One region of the Arthrobacter sp. FW306-2-2C-D06B genome, then DNA from elsewhere that is predicted to be linked to it. Evidence: riboswitches for the same ligand, from Rfam matches in the RefSeq annotation. Region 1 holds a riboswitch; the other holds the start of a gene.
The links. A riboswitch is a leader RNA that binds a small molecule or an ion and turns the genes downstream of it on or off. The one in region 1 is predicted to bind glycine.
Positions count from the first base shown of each region.

Region 2: another riboswitch for glycine. It lies ahead of gcvP (aminomethyl-transferring glycine dehydrogenase); the one in region 1 lies ahead of lipA (lipoyl synthase).

Region 1 covers NZ_CP084560.1:4,099,545-4,109,543, forward strand. The annotation lists gene LFT47_RS19095 (MFS transporter) at 1-392, shown strand, start outside; gene LFT47_RS19100 (MFS transporter) at 473-1,759, opposite strand; gene trmB (tRNA (guanosine(46)-N7)-methyltransferase TrmB) at 1,860-2,783, shown strand; glycine riboswitch at 2,870-2,969, shown strand; glycine riboswitch at 2,971-3,073, shown strand; gene lipA (lipoyl synthase) at 3,123-4,148, shown strand; gene LFT47_RS19115 (methylenetetrahydrofolate reductase) at 4,165-4,977, shown strand; gene LFT47_RS19120 (anti-sigma factor family protein) at 5,015-5,722, opposite strand; gene LFT47_RS19125 (sigma-70 family RNA polymerase sigma factor) at 5,719-6,219, opposite strand; gene LFT47_RS19130 (COG4315 family predicted lipoprotein) at 6,374-6,955, shown strand; gene LFT47_RS19135 (DMP19 family protein) at 7,102-7,950, opposite strand; gene LFT47_RS19140 (DEAD/DEAH box helicase) at 8,118-9,999, shown strand, end outside.
Region 2 covers NZ_CP084560.1:874,793-884,791, forward strand. The annotation lists gene LFT47_RS04315 (hypothetical protein) at 158-610, opposite strand; gene LFT47_RS04320 (sigma-70 family RNA polymerase sigma factor) at 948-1,766, shown strand; gene LFT47_RS04325 (MFS transporter) at 1,775-3,316, opposite strand; gene LFT47_RS04330 (TetR/AcrR family transcriptional regulator) at 3,400-3,948, shown strand; glycine riboswitch at 4,138-4,235, shown strand; glycine riboswitch at 4,237-4,344, shown strand; gene gcvP (aminomethyl-transferring glycine dehydrogenase) at 4,397-7,243, shown strand; gene gcvT (glycine cleavage system aminomethyltransferase GcvT) at 7,257-8,390, shown strand; gene gcvH (glycine cleavage system protein GcvH) at 8,926-9,309, shown strand; gene glyA (serine hydroxymethyltransferase) at 9,306-9,999, shown strand, end outside.

The DNA.
Region 1 (9,999 bases):
TGTCCGACCGGATCGGCCGCAAGCCGGTGCTGATCGTGAGTTCCGCCGGCGCGGCGTTGCTGCACTTCCCCATGACGTGGCTCCTGAAGGATTCCCCGTGGCAGCTGGCCGTTTCGATGTCCGTGATGCTGTTCTTCATTGCCGGCAGCGCCTCGATTGTCCCTGCCGTGTACGCCGAGCTCTTCCCGACCAAGATCCGCACCGTGGGCGTCGGCGTCCCGTATTCGATCTGCGTTGCGGTCTTCGGCGGCACGGCTCCGTACCTGCAGACCTGGCTCGGCAGCATCGGCCAGGCCAACATGTTCAACGTCTACGCCGTGATCCTGCTGGCCATCGGAATCGGGTTCGCCTTCATGATCCCGGAAACCAAGGGCAAGGACCTGACACACTAACTCCCCCGTTCGGACCCAACTGGCTCGCATTTGTTGTCGTTTTGAGCCCTCATAACGACAACAACTGCGAGTCAGTTGGGCTAGCCGACGTAACGGTTCCGGCCGGCGCGGAAGCCGAAGAGCGCCGCCAAGGATCCCACCACGAGGAACAGGATGCCGGCGGCCGTGAAGCCACCAGTCACCTGGTGCAGCTGGCCCACCATGAGGGTTCCCGTGGAACCCAAGCCATAGCCGACGCCCTGCATCATGCCGGAAAGGTGCGCAGCGGTGTGGGAATCGCGGGTACGCAGCATGATCATGGTCAACGCGACGGCCGTGAGGCTCCCCTGGCCCAGGCCCAACAGCCCGGTCCACACCCAAATCAAACTCGTGGGGCCGAAAATACTCAAGGCGAAGCCGCCGCCGGTCATGAGCGCCACTACGGTGTTGATGACGCGCTGGTCTTTGAAACGTGCCGCGAGCCCGGGAGCGATGAACGAACCAAGCATCTGCAGCACAATCGACACGGACACGATCAAACCGGCCGTCCCGCCGTCGATCCCGCGATCGCGCAGAATCGGCGCCAACCAGGCGAACACGCTGAAGGACATCATCGCCTGCAACGCCATGAAGGTGGTGACCTGCCAGGCGACGGCGGAACGCCAGACCTTCGCGCCGCCGTCGGCCGCGTTGTGCCGGACGGGATGCTGGCGGATCGCGAGGGGCAGGAACAGCAAGAGTACGACGGCGGCGGGCAGCGCCCAGAACCACAGCGCCGAGGTCCAGTGCCCGGCCGCGACAAAGACGGGATAGGTGAATCCGGCGCCAAGCGCGGCAGACGCGCAAATCGCCGTCGTATACAGCCCGCCCATGAGCCCGAGCCGATGCGGGAAGTCGCGCTTGACCACGCCAGGCAGCAGCACGTTGCACAGCGCGATCGCGGCGCCGCACGCCGCGGTGCCGGCGAGGAGGGCCGGTAAGTGCCCGGCGCCGGCGAGGTCCACAGGACGGAGCAGCAGCCCGGCTGTCAGCACTGCCATCGCGCCGAGCAATACTCTCTCGGCACCGAACCGGCGGGCCAGGATCGGCGCCATCGGGGCGAAGACACCCAGCAACGTCACGGGCACAGTGGTGAGGACAACCACTGCCCAGCCCGGCAGCCCGGCGTCGGCGGTGACTTCCGGAAGGACTGCCGAAAAACTCGAAAAAACCGTCCGCAGATTCAGGCCTATCAGCACCAGGCAGATCCCCAGGAAGACGAGTCCGCCGCGTGTCTTGATCTGCGTGGGCTCGGCGGCGGGAAGCTCGTCGATCTCGGCGTCGACGAGGATCTCGGGGACGCCGGGGTGCGGCTCGGTGTTCTTTGGGGCGCTTGAAGCGGGGGTCACCAACCCATTCTGGCAGTCACGCTCATACGCGGCGTCCATGACGGGAGCGTATGCAGGTTCCGCGGCGGGGCTTTGACCGTGCAACGGTATTCTGGAGGAGATGAGTGAAACCCCAGAATCCCCCGAAACACCGCAGTCTTCGCGCCCCGTGACCCCAGGCAGCCAGGCCTCCTTCGGCACGTATGGCGGCCGGCCGGTGAGTTTCGTGCGCCGCGGGACGCGCCTTCAGGGTCGGCGCCAGGCCGCCTGGGAAGAGCACTCGGACCGCTGGGCCATCCAGGTTCCGCGGCATGTCGCCAACACTTCCGTACACCCGGACTACGTGTTCGACGCCGAAGCAGAGTTTGGGCGCAAGGCACCGCTGATCGTCGAAATCGGTTCGGGACTCGGCGACGCCGTATGCCACGCGGCGGAGGAGAACCCGGACAAGGACTTCCTCGCCGTGGAGGTCTACACCCCGGGCCTGGCCAACACGATGATCAAGATCAACAGCCGCGGACTCCGCAACGTCCGTGTCGTGGAAGCCAACGCCCCCGAGGTCCTGGCCACCATGCTCCCCGCGGGTTCTGTCAGCGAGCTCTGGGTCTTCTTCCCGGACCCGTGGCACAAATCCCGGCACCATAAACGCCGCCTTATCCAGCCCGCGTTCGCCGAACTCGCTGCGCGGTCCCTCGAGAAGGGTGGCCTGTGGCGCATCGCCACCGACTGGTCCAACTACGCCATCCACGTCCGCGAGGTCCTCGCCGGCTCCACCGAGTTTGAGAACGTGCACGACGGCGAGCGGACCGGCGCTGACAGCCCCCTCACCCAAGTGTGGGAATCGGGAGTCGAATCGATGGTGGGCGGGGCGCCCGTCAAGGAAGGCCGCGCCCCGGTCAGCACCGAGCACACCGGCCCCAACGAGGGAGTGGACCACGTGGGCGGATGGGCTCCGCGCTTCGATGGCCGCATCCGCACCAGCTTCGAAAACAAGGCCCACGAGGCCGGACGCATGATCTTCGACCTTAGCTATCGCAGGATCTAGCTTCACGATCGCGCCTAGGTTCTTTGCGCACCGCACAGGCACCGGATACCATGTGAGACGTGTCACCGAAAGGCGGCATGTGCTTATGATCTGCGGCGGGAGAGCCCTGCCGGTACATTTTCAGCAGGCGCCGTAGGAGCAAATCCTCCCCAGGAATCTCTCAGGCCCATGTACCGCCGCGGCAAGGCAACTCTGGAAAGCAGTCCGGGCTACCGGGCTCACCGACGGTGCAAGCGTCCAGCCACGAGGCGGGACGCGGAAACTCTCAGGTCCAATACAGAGCGGGGAGGAACCGAATCATCGTGGTGCGTCCGCGCCACCTGAATTATGGAGTTCCTCATGACCCTGGCACCTGAAGGCCGTAAGCTGCTGCGCGTTGAACAGCGCAACAAAGCCGTCCCGGTCGAACGCAAGCCCGAGTGGATCAAGGCCAAGGTCCAGATGGGCCCGGAATTCGTGGGCCTGAAGAACCTCGTGAAAAAAGAAGGCCTGCACACCGTCTGCGAGGAAGCCGGCTGCCCGAACATCTTCGAGTGCTGGGAAGACAAGGAAGCGACCTTCCTGATCGGCGGCTCCGAATGCACCCGCCGCTGCGACTTCTGCCAGATCGACACCGGCAAGCCCTCCCCCGTGGACATGTTCGAACCCACCAAGGTCGCCCGCTCCGTCCAAGCCATGCAGCTCCGCTACGCCACCGTCACCGGCGTCGCCCGCGACGACCTCGAAGACGAAGGCGTCTGGCTCTACGCCGAAACCGTCCGCAAGATCCACGAACTGAACCCCGGCACCGGCGTCGAACTGCTCATCCCCGACTTCTCCGGCAAACCCGAACACATCCAAGCGATCTGCGACTCGAACCCGGAGGTCTTCGCTCACAACGTCGAAACCGTGCCCCGGATCTTCAAGCGCATCCGCCCCGCGTTCCGCTACGACCGCTCCCTGGACGTCATCACCCAGGGCCGGGCCGCCGGCATGGTCACCAAATCCAACCTGATCCTGGGCATGGGCGAAACCCGGGAAGAGATCTCCGAAGCCCTGACCGACCTGCACGCCGCCGGCTGTGACCTGATCACCATCACCCAGTACCTGCGCCCCTCCGAACGGCACCTGCCCGTGGACCGCTGGGTCAAACCCCAGGAATTCGTCGAGCTCGCCACCGAAGCCGAGGAAATCGGCTTCCTCGGCGTCATGTCCGGGCCCCTGGTCCGCTCCTCCTACCGCGCCGGACGCCTCTGGGCCACCGCGATGCGCAAGAAAGGCCGCGAAATCCCGGCCCACCTGGCCCACATCGCCGAAGGCATCCAGGACTCCGGCACCACCCGCCAGGAAGCCCGCACCCTCCTCGCACACCACGCCACGGCCTGATCCGCAAGGAGCCAGCATGTTTCCCACCCGGATTGAAATCATTCCCTCAGACGGAATCGTTGAGAAAGTCCAGGCCGCAGTGCCGCTTTCCACAACGCTCACCGTCACCTGCCTGCCCCATCACGGCATCGTGCGGACCATGGAGGCTTCCGTCAAGCTCAGCCTGCTCGGCTACAACGTGATTCCGCACATCTCAGCACGCGGGCTGGAGCACCGGTCGCAGCTTTCCGGCATCCTCCGGGACTGCGAGACCGCCGGGATCACGGAGGTCTTCGCCATTGGCGGAGACGGTGCGCAAGCTGCCGGCCCCTATCGATCGAGCCTTCCCCTCTTGGCGGACATCGCCGAGTACTCCGGCGGCAGCATCACCGCGGGCATCGCCGGTTACCCCGAGGGGCATCCTTCCGTGAGCGGGCTGGACTTGCTGGATGCCCTGTTGGCCAAACAACACCTGGCGACGCATGTTGTCACGCAGATGTGCTTCTCCACCCCGGCGATCCTCGACTATGCAGCACTCCTGCGGCGGGAAGGCGTCGAGCTTCCGGTGTGGGCTGGAATTGCAGGGGCAGTTCCCCGAATCAAGCTGCTGGCCCTGGCAACCCAAATCGGCGTCGGGACATCCCTGAAGTTCCTCAGCAACAAAGGAACCCTTGCCCGCAAGCTTCTCGGCGGGGACAAGTACTCACCGGACGGCCTGGTTTCCGAACTCATGACGCACCCGGATGGTATCTCCGGAATCCATCTGTACAGTTTCAACCGACTGGACATGCCCAGCTGGGAGCGAAGCGATCTGCCCGATCCCGAGGCCAGCGAAGCAGCATCCGCGTAGCCGCGCACCGCTATAACCGCGTAGGTCCCGGGGACCCCTAGCTCCCCGGGACCGAAATCACCGCGACCGTCTTCTGGGCGTCATCGCGCAGTTCCACGCCCGAAATCCCGGCGAGCTGGACCGGCGTCGCGCCCGTGACCTTGATGTGGCCGCTGGGCGTCGCCGTCCAACCGCAAGCCATTTCCTCCGTGCCGTCGCGGCCCTTGACCCACAGGTACATCGTGCCTTGCGCCGGCATGCTGCGGCCTTCGAGTTGCAGCTCGGTCCCCCACGCCTTCCTGACGAACCCCACAGTCAGCTGCAGGCCGTTGTCTGTCTGCAGCGAGTAGCTGGCGTCAGGCTTGGGTGGCTGGTTCAGCACCGGCCCCGCCAGTATGCCCAACCCCAGGCAAGCGGCGGCAACGGCACCCATCAAGGCCGCCCACCGGCGTCGGGACTTCCGCCGCCGTGCCGTCATCTTCACAAGAATCGGCTGCGGGAGCGTTTCTGGAAAAGCCCCCCAAAGTGAGCGGGCGTCGGATGGAGCTGCGGCGGAGGGCTCGACGGCGGGCCGCCCGGCGGCGAGCGCGACGGCGTCGGGCACGGGGACGGCGTCGAGGAGGGCAGGGAGGCTTTCCAACTCGCCCAGCTCGAGCCGGCAATCAGCGCAGCTTGCCAAGTGCCCTTCGAAAGCCCGGGCCTCGGCAGGCTCCAGGCCGCCGAGCAAGTAGGCGCCCAGCAATTGGTGAAGTCCGGTTTCGTTCACCGCTGCACCCCCATTTCGTCGAGAATCGTGCGAAGCGCCCTGACGGCGTAGAAGGCCCGGGATTTCACCGTGCCGCTGGGGATGTTGAGCCTCAGCGCGGCCTCGTTCACCGTGAAACGTTCGTAATGCAGGGCTACCAGGACCTCCCGGTGTTCGGTGCTGAGCCGCAGGAGCGCCTCCTCCATAAGGACCCGATTGAGGAGCTCGTCCACCCGCTCGGTGGCCTCCTCCGGGTCCGCCATGTCGCGTTCGGCAGCCTCTGCCGGGCGCCGCTGGGCCTTGCGGTAGTTGTCGATGATGACATTGCGGGCAGTGCGGAACAAATAGCTGCGCAGGCTGCCGGTGATCTGAGGGGCGTGCTGCCACACCCGGAGGATGGTTTCCTGCACCACGTCTTCCGCCAAGTGCGCGTCCGGCGTGCAGCTCAGCACGAAGCGGCGCAGGGCTGTGCCGTGGTCGCGGTAGATCGCGGCCACCACATCCTCGTCGAGCGGCATCGGCGCCTCCTTGGTGCTCGGCTTCCCCTTCTCCTGCGATACGACGTGCCCGCCACGAAAAAGGTTCACGCCCTGTGAACCATTCTTCACCCGGCGGCGTCGTACGGGTTAGCTTCCGGCACGTCCACGGCCGGTGCGAGCGAAGGAGCAAACCATGAAGAAGCAACTCGGCACCGGGCTCGGCATTCTTGCGCTGGCCATCGCGCTCACTGCCTGCGGAGGAAGCCCCGGCGCGTCCTCCTCATCCTCGAGCGCCACCAGTCCCAGTCCTACGGCATCCAGCCCCGCGGCGTCGAGTACGCCTGCTGGCGCTGCGGAACTGAAGACGGCGTCGTCGAGCGTTGGCGAGCGAGTGGTTGCGGCGAACGGCAAGAGCGTCTACATCTTCGCGAAGGACGTCAAGGACTCCGGCAAGAGCGCCTGCACCGGCGGCTGCGCTACCAACTGGCCTGCCGTGACGACGACGTCGACCAAGCCGGCGGTTGACGGGGTGAGCGGAACCATCGGCACCATCCCCACAGCAGACGGCAAGATGCAGATCACCATCAACGGCATGCCCCTCTACTTCTACTCCAAAGACGAAGACTCCAGTGACACCTACGGCCAAGGCGTGGGCGGCGTCTGGTCCTTGGTCAGCCCGTCCGGTTCCATGCTGACCCCGAGCAGCAGCAGCCCGAGCGGGAGCAGCACCCCAAGCGGGAGCAGCACCCCAAGCGGGAGCAGCATGGGCTACTGAAACCCTCGCTCACTTTTGCAGCCCAAAACACAAACGCTCGCTCAGATCTCTCCGGGCCTGCCGGAAGATCTGAGCGAGCGTTTGTCCTGGAGGCCTCAAAGGTGAGCGGGCGTCCGCCTTGGAAGCCCTATAGGTGAGCGGGCGTTTTAGGCGTCTTCGAACTCTTCAGCGTCCTCGAACTCGACGGCGGCGATGATTTCCTTCGTCTCCGGGTGGATCATGAAGGCTTCGTCGTCCTCTTCGATCATGATGTAGTTGCCGTGGTCCGTGGTGAAGTGCCAGGCGAGGATCGTCTCGCCGTCGTGCTCGTAGTTGGGATCGCCCATGGTGATCTTCTCCAGCTGGTAGCCGGCAACGTCGCACAGTTCACGGATGATGAGCTCGAATTCAGGGGCGTTCTCAAGTTCAGCTTCCGCCGCCTCGGCCTGGCGCTCTTCGAGGTTCGGGATGAGGGCTACGCGCTCGGCGATGTGGGCCTTCAGCTGCTCCTCGTCCAGGTAGAGCACTCCGTCCTGGCTGCGGAGCCACGCCGCGTTGAGTTCGATGATGTCTTCGGTCTCCAGGAGGGATTCGAATTCGCCGTCGAGGGCCTCGAGTTCGGCAACGGCTTCCGGTGCCACTTCGGACTCGTCAAGGTCGCCGTCCAGGTAGGCCTCGGCGTCTTCCTCGGACAGGGCGTCGAAAGCTGCGGCGGTGCGGTTGAACAGCTCAAGGTGGCCTTTGGCGCCCATTCCTTCGAGGCCTTCGCGGACAAACGCATCCACCTCTTCGCGTTCCGGGACCGTGAACACGTACTGGGCGAAACCGCCCGCGAGTGCTTGCGTCAGGTAGTAGTCCACAAAGTAGCTGCGCAGAGCATTGGTAGCGATTTCCTCATGGTTGAGGAGCTCCTCGTACATCTCGTTGACCACGGTGACGTTCGCGTCCACAACGTCGGCGCTGTCGGCCTCGATGCTGTCCTTCGTCAGAACGACGGGGTTCTCATTGCTGGTCATGGGATTTCCTCACTGCTTGGAAGCTTGTGCTGCTCCGGACCCTTTCAACGTACGCGGGGGGGGTTGTCGGGCAAGCTAGGCAGAGGTGAACGTCCGGCAAAGTTTCAGGGCTGCTTCATGGGCCCTAGGATTCATAGATAGCCTCCTGCCGAAAGTAGCCCTAACGAATGCCTTCCCACTCAGACGACTCCTGGGAACTGGCGATTCAGACACCCGCCATCAACGACCGCTCCCTGGCGGCCGGCCTCGCCTACGCCATGGGAAGTCGGGTCAGCAGCATCACTTTCGACTCCGCCACGGGATTGATGATGGGCAAGGTCAGGGGCAGTGGCCCGTCAGCGTATTCGACGTCGGCCAAGCTGGTCCGCAAGCCCGGCGGCTGGAGCTGCACCGTCGGCGTGTGCAGCTGCCCGGTCCGCAAGGACTGCAAACACGTGGCCGCCCTTCTCTTCGCCGCCGAAGACCATCCCGCCGTGCGGGCGCAACTGCTGAGCGCGCCCGCGTTTGGGCAGACGGCCCAGCCTGGGGCAACCGTGCAGCGTCCGGCCTGGGAGCAGGCACTCAGCAAGCTCATCGCTACTCCGGGAACCGCAACGCAAGGCCAGGGTCTCCCCCTGGCGCTGGCGTTCGAGGTGGAAGAACCCGCCCCGCACTTCTCCTACACGGGCCGGCGCGATCCGCTCCGCAGCGTTCGCCAGCTCAAGGCCCGCCCGGTGATGATGGGCGCCAAGGGCAAGTGGATCCGGGGCGATGTTTCCTGGACCAACCTGAACTACCTCGGCTACAAGCGCGAGTTCAACGAAGCGCATATCGACTGGATGCAGAACTTCCTGGCCGCGCATTCCACTGCGGACTACAGACAGCTCACTTCGAGCATGTGGATGCTCCTCAACGAGTTCGCCGGGAAAAACCTCTGGAGCCTCCTTGTCGAGGCCGAGAAGATAGGGGTTTCCCTTATCCACTCCGGCGGGACCGAGCCGGTCCGCATTGCTGCGGAGCCCGCCGTCGTCGGGCTGGACCTTAGCCGGCCCGACGACGGACTGCAGCTCGCGCCGTCGGTGACCTTGGGCGGGGACGCCCTTGATCCGGCCACTTTGGGCCTGATCGGCCGCCCGGCGCATGGCTTGTTCTTCACGGGTCCCGGCGAGGGGCACTTGCCCGGCGTATCGGCACCCGAGAACCTCATCACGCTGGCTCCGTTGGAGGGCGGCGAGTCGCAGGAACTCCTCGATTTCGTCATGGGCGCATCCCGGCTCCAGATCCCGGCGAAGGACGAAGAGCGGTTCCTCACGGCGTTCTATCCGAAGCTCAAGCAGTCCACCCGGGTCACAGCAGCGGACCAATCGGTGGAGTTGCCGGTGCTCGCCGTGCCCACGCTGTCGCTGCTGGCAAACTACGGCGCTGACCACCGGGTGCGGCTGCACTGGGAGTGGCACTACAAGGCCGGCAAGCTCGTGACCGCCCAGCCCCTCTGGCGGCACCCGGACGACCACGGCTACCGCGACGACGCCGAGGAGGCCCGGATCCTTGAGTCCCTGGGCCGGCCTTGGGAAGTGGTTGCCGCGCTGGGCGAATCCTCGAGCGGAGGATGGGGGGCTCCACGGCTGGCCGCATCAGTAGCGCTGGACGGCCTGGACACCCTGGCCTTCACCGAGGAGGTACTGCCCCGGCTCAGCGAACTGCCCGACGTCGTCGTGGACACCTCGGGCGAGATCGCCGACTACCGCGAGGCCACCGAGGCCCCCGTCGTCTCCATCTCGACCAAGGCCACCGACAGCCGCGACTGGTTCGATCTCGGCATCGTCATCACGCTAGAGGGTGAACCTGTGTCCTTCGCCGCAGTGTTTTCCGCCCTCGCGGCCGGCCAGAGCCGAATGTTGCTGCCCAGCGGCGCCTACTTCTCGCTGGATCTGCCCGAACTGCACCAGCTCCGCGCGCTGATCGACGAGGCCAGATCCTTGCAGGACAACCCGGACCGCCACGGCACCCTGCAGATCAGCCGCTTCCAGGCCGGCCTCTGGGATGAGCTCGCGCAATTGGGGATTGTGG
Region 2 (9,999 bases), 1.3 Mb from region 1:
CGATATTTCGTCTAGCAGCCTCTTGGAAGTACTTGAGTGGGCGAAATTGGACAGGCAATCGTGCAACTTTTCGGAGGTTTACGCCTACGATGCAAACCCGAACTCGGGACAGCCAAGCTTTATTCTCTTGCACACTGTCGTCCATCGGTAGCCGTCGCTACTCCAAGCCCAGGAACTCCTTGAGGAGCGGCAGCGAGCAATCCCGGGTCACGGCCAGGGCCCGCTCGATATTGGCGTTTTCCGCGAGGAGCATCACGTCATCCGCCGTCTCAGCCCGCGTGACCTCTCCCGTCGCCGTGGTCCCATTGTCGCCGGGTTGCACAGAGCCAAGCGGCGGGTTCCCCGCTCCGCGTGGCCCCGTCAGGAGAGCCCTGACGTTGGCGGCCGCGGTTGTTTCGACTTGCCTGAGCAAGACGACCAGCTCACGGTGGTGTTCCTGCAGCAGTTCAGGCCAGATCCCGGGCGGGGCCGCTGAAGCGATCATCGGCAGCGTGGCGTTGGCCGGCAGGCTCCATTCGATGGCCAGGGCAGACGACTCGATGTTCCGGGCAAGGGTGTCGAACCGAAGGTTTTCCAGGACCTTTTCCACGTCAGCGGCAGTGAATTTCAACCAAGGCCAGTTGCCTGCCCGAACGTGCAGCAACTGTGTTTCGAGCCGGTATAACAGCAGTTCCAGCTGTCTCCGCTCGCGCCACAGCATCGCCGATAGCTCATCCGCCCCCACGGTTCCCCACTCCCCGGTTTGGCCAGCGGAACATGATTCCGAAGCCTCTTTTGTATCTTTTTCATGAGCGTACACGCATTGTTATTTTTCAGATGATATGTTCACTGAATACATGTCTGTTCCATGTAATCTTCGGCACGTTGCATCGTCTCAGCAGCTCGCCCATGAAGCCCTTGGAATCAGGCTTGGCAACTCAATAAACAGGTCTCATGGGGGGACTAATTTGAATCGCGAAGAACGCAACGAGTTGGTGCTGCAGCACTTGCCACTCGTTGGCTACTTGGTGTCGGAGCTCTGCGCGAGAGCTTCTCATTTGTCGCGCGACGATTTCGCATCGGTAGGGTCCGTGGCGTTGATAACGTCTGCCGATTCCTTCGATCCGAACCTCGGAGTCCCCTTCGGCGCATTTGCGCGCCGCCGCATCGTCGGAGCCTTTGCGGACGAGATGCGGGCCAGCGACTGGGCCACGCGCTCTGCGCGCAAACGCATCAAGGAAACCATGTCGGTCCAGGAAACGCTGTCCGGCCTCCTTGGCCGCACGCCGTCGGTCGCCGAAACCGCATCAGCCCTGGGTGTCGAACGCAGCGTGGTGGAAGCCGCCCTGGCCGACGCCGCACGGACGCTGTCGCCGCTGGACGACGTCGTGGTGGACACCGTCGCGGCCGACACCATCTCCCCGGAGCACTCGGTCTTGGCCGATGAGCGCCTCAAGTACCTTCGCGCCGCCGTCGCGGCCCTGCCGGAAAAGATGCGGTACGTCGTCGAGGAGATCTACTTCGGCGGGCGGACCGTCAAGGAACTCGCCGAGGAACTCGGTTCCACGCACGCTGCGGTCTCACAACAGCGCGCCGAGGGCATCCGCCTCATGCGCGATGGGCTGTCCGCGCATTACGCGGACGATCCCGGGCAATCCTTCGAGCCCCAATCGCGCATTACTGCCCGACGCCGGCACGACTACCTCTCGACGCTTGCCACCGCTACCTTGGGCGGAATTACCCGTAGTTTCAGCTCGCCTGATGCTGCCTTGAACCGGGCTGTCTAGACTCAGCCTTACTTTGCGGTGGGCACGCGTCGGAGCACGACGGCGGCAAGGACTGCCGCTCCCGCCATCAATACCAGCCCGATCGCCGCCGTGATGTGGACGCCCGATTCAAAGGCGGCACGCGCGGCGGTGGCCAGGGCGTCGCCCAATGGCTGGGGCAGCGTGGCCGCAACGTCCATGGCTCCGGCGAGCGTCTCCCGCGAGCGTTCGGCTGCGTGGCCGGACAATTCGCCCGGGAGCAGCAAGTGGTGTTGGTAGGACGCTGTCAGGATGGAGCCGAGCACGGCCGTGCCCAGCAATGATCCGAGTTCGTAACCCGTTTCCGAGATCGCCGATGCCGCACCCGCCTTGTCGGCGGGAACCGCGCCGAGGATCAGGTCGTTGGAGATGGTCTCCGCCGAACCGACCCCGATGGCCAGCAGCAGGAGTGCCGTCAAAAGATACCCGGGCCCCTGGCTGTGGTTGCCCAGGGAGGCCACGAGGTATCCAACCGCGCTCAGTGCCAGCCCCGATGCCACCACCAGGCCCGGGCGGATCCGCTTGACGAGTGGAACCACCACCAGGCCCGCCACCATGGTGGCCAGCAGTGCCGGAACCATCGCGATACCCGCCTGCATCGGGGATTGGCCTTCCACGAGCTGCAAGTGCTGCGCGAAGAAGTAGATGAAGCCCGTCATGGAGAAAAGGGACAAGACGTTGGCCGTGATGGCAGTGCTGAAGACCTTGTTCCGGAAAAGCCGTACATCCAACATCGGCGATGCCAAAGAGCGCTGCCGGCGCACGAAGACGATTCCCATGGCCAGGCCGAATGCCATGAAGGCCGCGGACCCGGGGCCAAAACCGTGCACGGCGGCCTCCTTGATTCCATAAACCACGGGGGCCATGGTCAAGATGGACAGCACGACGCTGGGCACGTCCGGCTTGCCCGGGTTGCGATCCTTGGACTCCGGAATGAGGGACGGGCCGAAGGCGAGCAGGGGCAGCAACAGTGGCACCGCAACCAGGAACACGGCTCCCCACCAGAAGTGCTCCACGAGCCAGCCGCCGAAGATCGGCCCGAGCGCGGCGCCGCCGGAGAATCCGGCGGCCCATACAGCGACGGCGAGCCGACGGCGGCTCGGGTCCGGGAAGATGTTGCGGATCAAGGACAGCGTGGACGGCATGAGCATGGCTCCGAAGATGCCCATGCCGGCACGTCCGGCGATGAGCCATTCAGCCGATGGCGCGAAGGCGGTGGCCGCGGAAACGGCGGCGAACCCGGTGCTGCCGGTCAACAGCAAGCGGCGGCGGCCGATCCTGTCTCCCAGGTTTCCCATGGACACCAAGAGTGCGGCAAGCACAAGCGCATAGGCATCGACGACCCATAGCAGCTGCACGCCCCCGACTTCCAGCGAACGGGCGATTTGCGGAAGGGCAAATGTCAGCGCCGTATTGTCCACAGCCACCAGCAACACGGGGAACATCAGGAGTGCGAGGGCAGCCCAATCGCGCCACGGGGCGGATTGGATCGAAGGGGTACGGGGGTGCTGGGTTGTGGACGGGCTGAACATGAAGATAACTGTACCGTCTGGACGGTATAGTTTCAATTCGACTCATAAAATTGGCAACATCGAACTAAGGGATGATGGACACCATGCCGCGAAAACCTATTGCCCGGGACGCTGTCCTGGATGCCTTTGAAGCCCTGCTGATCGAGGTGGGGGAGCGGGCTGCCACCCTGGACGCCGTCGCCAAGCGCGCAGGCGTATCCAAGGGCGGACTGCTCTACCATTTCCCGAACAAGGAAGCCATGATCGGTTCCTTGCTCGAACGCATGGACGGGCTGGCCGCGCTGGACATCGAGGCAATGAAGGCAGCCCCCGAAGGTGCCGCCGCGTTCTTTATCAAGTCTTCCCTGTGGGCGGATACTCCCTTGGACCGGGTGTTTGTGGCGGCGACGCGCCTCGCGGAAGTAGCCCATGAAGAAACCCGCAGGCGTTTCGCCGGGATCCAGCAACAATGGCTCGATGTCCTCGCCGAGGAAGTGGGGCCCGAAATGGCCAAAGCGGTCCGGTACATGGGCGATGGACTTTACTTCAACGCAATGCTTGAAGGCGGCGCCGGTGATACGGAAGTCAAGGCCAGCGCGAGAAGCGCCGACGTCGGTGCGCTGCTGGCCGCCGTCGAACGCCTCCGTGACTGAGCGGCGGCCCAACTGACTCGCAGTAGATGTCGTTTTGAGGCTCCAAAACGACAAAAAGTGCGAGTCAGTTGGGAAAGTCGGGCGGCTCGGTGACCATATTTGCGGACGCGGGCAGTCCATAGGACAATTGAGAGTTGTGGCAGCCGTCACCGGCAACCACGATCTGATTCACATAACTGAATACGCCTTTGATCTGCGGCGGGAGAGTCCTGCAGGCATGTGATGCAGGCGCCGTAGGAGCAAATCCTCCCCAGGAATCTCTCAGGCCCACGCACCGCCGCGGCAAGGCAACTCTGGAAAGCAGTACGCTGACGTGTGCTCACCGACGGTGCAAGCGGAACAGTGCCACAAGCACGGATTCGCGGAAACTCTCAGGTCCAATACAGAGCGGGGAGGAACCCGATTAGCTGTGGCGTACCCTGCGCCGCCTTATTAATGGAGTTCCTTCGTGACGGTTAGTTCAACCTCCACTACGTTCGTAGACCGGCATATCGGCGCCCGCCGCCAGGCCGACATTGACATCATGCTCAAGTCGGTTGGTTACGACAGTGTCGATTCGCTCGTAGACACCGCGGTTCCCAATGACATCCGCCAGGACGTCGCACTCAGGCTCCAGAACGCCCTCAGCGAGGTGGAAGTTCTGGCTGAACTTCGCAAGCTGGCGGCCAAGAACAAGACGGCCGTGCAGATGATCGGCCAGGGCTACTACGACACCGTCACTCCGCCGGTGATCCGCCGCAACATCCTCGAATCCCCGGCCTGGTACACGGCCTACACGCCGTACCAGCCGGAAATCTCCCAGGGCCGCCTCGAAGCCCTGCTGAACTTCCAGACGATGGTCCAGGACCTCGTGGGCCTGCCCATCGCCAATGCCTCCCTGCTGGACGAAGCCACCGCCGTCGCCGAAGCGGTCCTCATGATGCGCCGCGCCAACAAGAACAAGACGGCCCACGACGGCAAGACAGTCCTCGACGCCGACTGCCTCCCGCAGACCATCGCTATCGTGAAGGGCCGCGCCGAGGCGTTGGGCTTCGAGGTGGAGATCGCGGACCTGTCCCAGGGCCTGCCCGACGGCGACATCAACGGCATCGTGCTGCAGCAGCCGGGCGTTTCGGGCCGGGTGTTCGACCACTCCGCCGTGATCGCCGCCGCCAAGGAACGCGGCGCGCTCGTCACCGTCGCCGCGGATCTCCTCGCCCTCACCCTGATCACGCCTCCGGGCGAGCAGGGCGCCGACATCGCCGTCGGCTCCACCCAGCGCTTCGGCGTGCCGCTGTTCTTCGGCGGCCCGCACGCCGCGTACATGGCGGTCCAGAAGGGCCTCGAGCGCTCCATGCCGGGCCGCTTGGTGGGCGTTTCCAAGGACGACGCCGGCACTCCGGCCTACCGCCTCGCGCTCCAGACCCGCGAGCAGCACATCCGCCGCGAGAAAGCGACGTCCAACATCTGCACCGCGCAGGCCCTGTTGGCCATCGTTTCCTCGATGTACGCCGTCTACCACGGCCCCGATGGCCTGAAGGCGATCGCCGAGACCGCCCACAACCACGCCCGGACCCTGGCTGCGTCCTTGAAGGCCGCCGGCCTTGAGGTCCTGCACGGCAGCTTCTTCGACACCGTCACCGTCCGCGTCCCGGGCAAGGCAGCCGGGATCGTTGCTGCTGCCGAGGCCAAGGGCATCAACCTGCGCGCCATCGACGCCGACACCGTAGGAATCTCTGTTGACGAGACGACGACGGCGACCGTCCTCGCCGACGTCGCTGCGGCGTTCGGCGCCACGGTGTCCGGTGACGGCGCGGGTTTCGCCCTGGAGGCCGCCGTCGAGCGCTCTTCCGACTACCTTCAGCACCCGGTGTTCAACACCCACCGTTCCGAGACCCAGCTGCTGCGCTACATCCGCAAGCTTTCGGACCGCGACCTGGCGCTGGACCGCACTATGATCCCGCTGGGATCGTGCACCATGAAGTTGAACGCCACCGCAGAGATGGAAGCCATCTCCTGGCCGGAATTCGCCTCGATCCACCCGTTCGCCCCGGATTCCCAGACCGAAGGCTGGCGCGAGCTCATCACGGACCTGGAATCCCAGCTGACCGAGATCACCGGTTACGACCAGGTCTCCATCCAGCCCAACGCCGGTTCCCAGGGCGAACTCGCGGGCCTGCTGGCTATCCGCGGCTACCACCACTCCCGCGGTGACATCCAGCGCAACGTCTGCCTCATCCCGGCTTCCGCCCACGGCACCAACGCCGCCTCGGCAGTGTTGGCCGGTATGAAGGTGGTGGTGGTTGCCACGGCTGCCGATGGCACCATCGACCACGCGGACCTGCAGGCCAAGATCGACGCCAACAAGGACGTTCTCTCGGCCATCATGATCACCTACCCGTCCACGCACGGCGTGTACGACGCCGACGTGCGCGAAGTCTGCGACTCCGTGCACGCGGCCGGCGGCCAGGTGTACATCGACGGCGCCAACCTGAACGCCCTGGTCGGCCTGGCCCAGCCCGGCAAGTTCGGCGGCGATGTGTCCCACCTGAACCTGCACAAAACCTTCTGCATCCCGCACGGTGGCGGCGGGCCGGGCGTCGGCCCGGTCGCGGCCAAGGCGCACCTTGCACCGTTCATGCCCGGCAATGCCGCGGCTTGGGACGAAGGCAACGACGTTCCGATCTCGGCTTCACGCTTCGGGTCGGCCGGTGTCCTCCCGATTTCCTGGGCCTACGTAAAGCTCATGGGTGGCGAAGGGCTCACCGAAGCCACGAAGTCCGCGCTGCTTGCTGCGAACTACATCGCCTCGCGCCTCAACGAGTACTTTCCCGTTCTCTACACCGGTGAAGGCGGACTCGTGGCCCACGAGTGCATCCTTGACCTGCGCGAACTGACGGCCAAGACCGGCGTCACCGCGGAGGACGTGGCCAAGCGCCTCATCGACTACGGTTTCCACGCTCCCACCCTGGCGTTCCCGGTCGCGGGCACCCTGATGGTGGAGCCCACCGAATCCGAGGACCTCGGCGAGATCGACCGCTTCATCGAAGCCATGATCACCATCCGCAAGGAAATCGACCAGGTTGCCCACGGCGACTTCACGGTGGAGAACAGCCCGCTGCGCCACGCACCGCACACCGCGGCCGCCGTCGTCTCCTCGGACTGGAACCGTGAATACTCCCGCGAGCAGGCCGTCTTCCCGGTCCACCACCTCAAGCAGGACAAGTACTTCCCGCCCGTAGGCCGCATCGACGGTGCCGCTGGCGACCGTAACCTGGTCTGCTCGTGCCCTCCGATCGAAGCCTTCGAGAACTAAAGGACTCCTCACGATGACTGAGAACTACACTGCGCTCTACGAAGAGCACAAGAAGCTCGGCGCTTCCTTCACCGATTTCGGTGGCTGGCAGATGCCCCTGAAGTACTCCTCCGAACTGGCCGAGCACCACGCAGTCCGCCAGTCCGCGGGCCTGTTCGACCTCTCCCACATGGGCGAAGTCTGGGTCACCGGTCCGGAAGCCGCGGCATTCCTGGACTACGCCTTGGTGGGCAAGATCTCCGCCATGTCGATTGGCAAGGCCAAGTACTCGCTGATCTGCCAGGAAGACGGCGGCATCATCGACGACCTCATCACGTATCGTCGCGGCGATGCCAAGTTCCTGGTGGTTCCGAACGCCGGCAACGCCAAGGTTGTGGCCGAGGCACTGGCGCAGCGGGCTGCCAACTTTGACGTCGTCGTCGAGGACGCCTCCGCGGCAACCTCCCTGATCGCCGTCCAGGGTCCCAAGGCGGAAGAAATCCTCCTCCGCTTGGTCCCGGCGGAACAGCACTCGCTGGTCACCGAACTCAAGTACTACGCCGCCGTCGAGGTGCCCTTCGCCTTCGCCGGGAGCACCACGGAACTGCTGCTCGCCCGCACCGGCTACACGGGCGAGGACGGCTTCGAAATCTTCGTGGACAACGATGCCGCCGCCGCCCTGTGGCAAGCAATCGCGGCAGTTGCCCAGGACGGCGAGCTGATCCCCGCCGGCCTGGCCTCGCGTGACTCTCTGCGCCTCGAAGCCGGCATGCCCCTCTACGGCAACGAGCTCTCCCGCGAGGGCAACCCCTTCTCGGCAGGCCTGGGTCCCGTTGTCTCGCTCGCCAAGGAAAGCGACTTCGTAGGCCGCACCGCCCTGGAAGCCTTGAAGGCCGCAGGCGCCGGTTCAACCAGCGGCCGCAAGCTGGTTGGCCTCAAGGGCTTGGGCCGCCGCGCCGGTCGCAGCCACTACCCGGTCCTCAAGGACGGCATAGTGGTCGGCGAAGTCACCTCCGGCCAGCCCAGCCCCACGCTCGGCTACCCGGTCGCGCTTGCCTACGTCGACGTCGAACACGCCGAGCCAGGCACGGCCCTGGACGTAGACCTGCGCGGCAAGTCCGAGCCGTTCGAAGTTGTCGCACTGCCGTTCTACAAGCGAGTCAAGTAAGTCGTCTCGCCTTAGGCCCGTCGGATCCGGGGGGTGGCTGGGAGCCGCGGTCCCGGCGGGTTGCGTGACCGTGGTTGCGTTAGCCCGTCGGGTCCGACATCCTCTGCATGCTCGGTCGCGAAGACGCCCGCTAAGCGGACGTGTCGCTCCCTTAGACGCATGCTGCCGGATGCCGGCACCCGATGGGGCCGTCCAGCTCACCTTCGAATCAGCTCACCGCGGGTTCAGTTTCAGTCCGGCACCTTTGGTTCGCTTTCGAAAGCCAAAGGTGCTGGATGATGGGCCACCTGCCGCAGCTTGGGCCCGCGGAAACTGAATCGGCCCACGGGAACCACGGGTTACCGACTAAAACCCGAAAGGGCCAGCGTTCTTTTCCGGAACTGTTGGCCCCGAAAACTGAACTGACGGAGGGCGGGTGACGGGATTCCGGCAGCGTGCGTCTAAGCGAGGCACGAGCGAGCACGCCGAGGAATTCCGTTATCCGCCACCCAACCTGACCACAACTGTTTTTTTAGACCAACGCAAAGGAAAAAACATGGCAAAAGTTGCACCTGAACTCCAGTACTCCGACGAGCACGAGTGGGTTGCCCGCGAAGCCGGCAACCTTGTGTCCGTCGGTATCTCGGCCGTGGCCACCGATGCCCTCGGCGACATCGTGTACGTCGACTTGCCCGAGGTCGGTTCCGCTGTGACTGCGGGGGAGACCTGCGGCGAGGTTGAGTCCACCAAGTCCGTCTCGGACCTGTACTCCCCGGTGACGGGCGAGATCACGGAAGTGAACTCCGCCGTCGTCGACGATCCTGCCCTGATAAACAACGATCCGTACGGTGCGGGGTGGCTCTTCAAGGTCGCCGCCGAGTCCGACGGTCCGCTGCTTTCCGCCGAGGAATACGCTTCCAAGAACGGTGGCGAGCTGTGAGCGCCGCAACCGGGGCCGCAGGCACCGAGAACATTGTGTTCGAGCAGGTAGTTTCGCCGAGCCTGGACACGGTGTTGTCCGAGCTGGATCCAGAGATCGCGGCAAAGATCGACGATGAGCTGAACCGCCAGCGTTCGGGCCTGGAAATGATCGCGTCGGAGAACCACACTGCCGTGGCTGTCATGCAGGCGCAGGGTTCGGTCCTGACCAACAAGTATGCCGAAGGCTACCCGGGCAAGCGCTACTACGGTGGCTGCGAGCACGTGGACGTCATCGAGCAGTTGGCCATCGACCGGGTGAAGGCCCTCTTCGGTGCCGGGTACGCGAACGTGCAGCCGCACTCCGGCGCACAGGCAAACGCCTCGGTGATGCACGCCCTCATCAAGCCGGGCGACACCATCATGGGCCTGAACCTGGCGCACGGCGGGCACTTGACCCACGGCATGCGGATCAACTTCTCCGGACGCTTGTACAACGTCATCCCGTACCAGGTCCGGGAAGAGGACCACCGGATCGACATGGCCGAAGTGGAGCGCCTGGCGCTCGAGCACAAGCCAGCGCTGATCGTGGCTGGCTGGTCCGCGTATGCGCGCCAGCTGGACTTCGCCGAGTTCCGCCGCATCGCCGACCTCGTGGGCGCGTACCTCATGGTGGACATGGCGCACTTCGCCGGCCTGGTGGCCGCCGGTC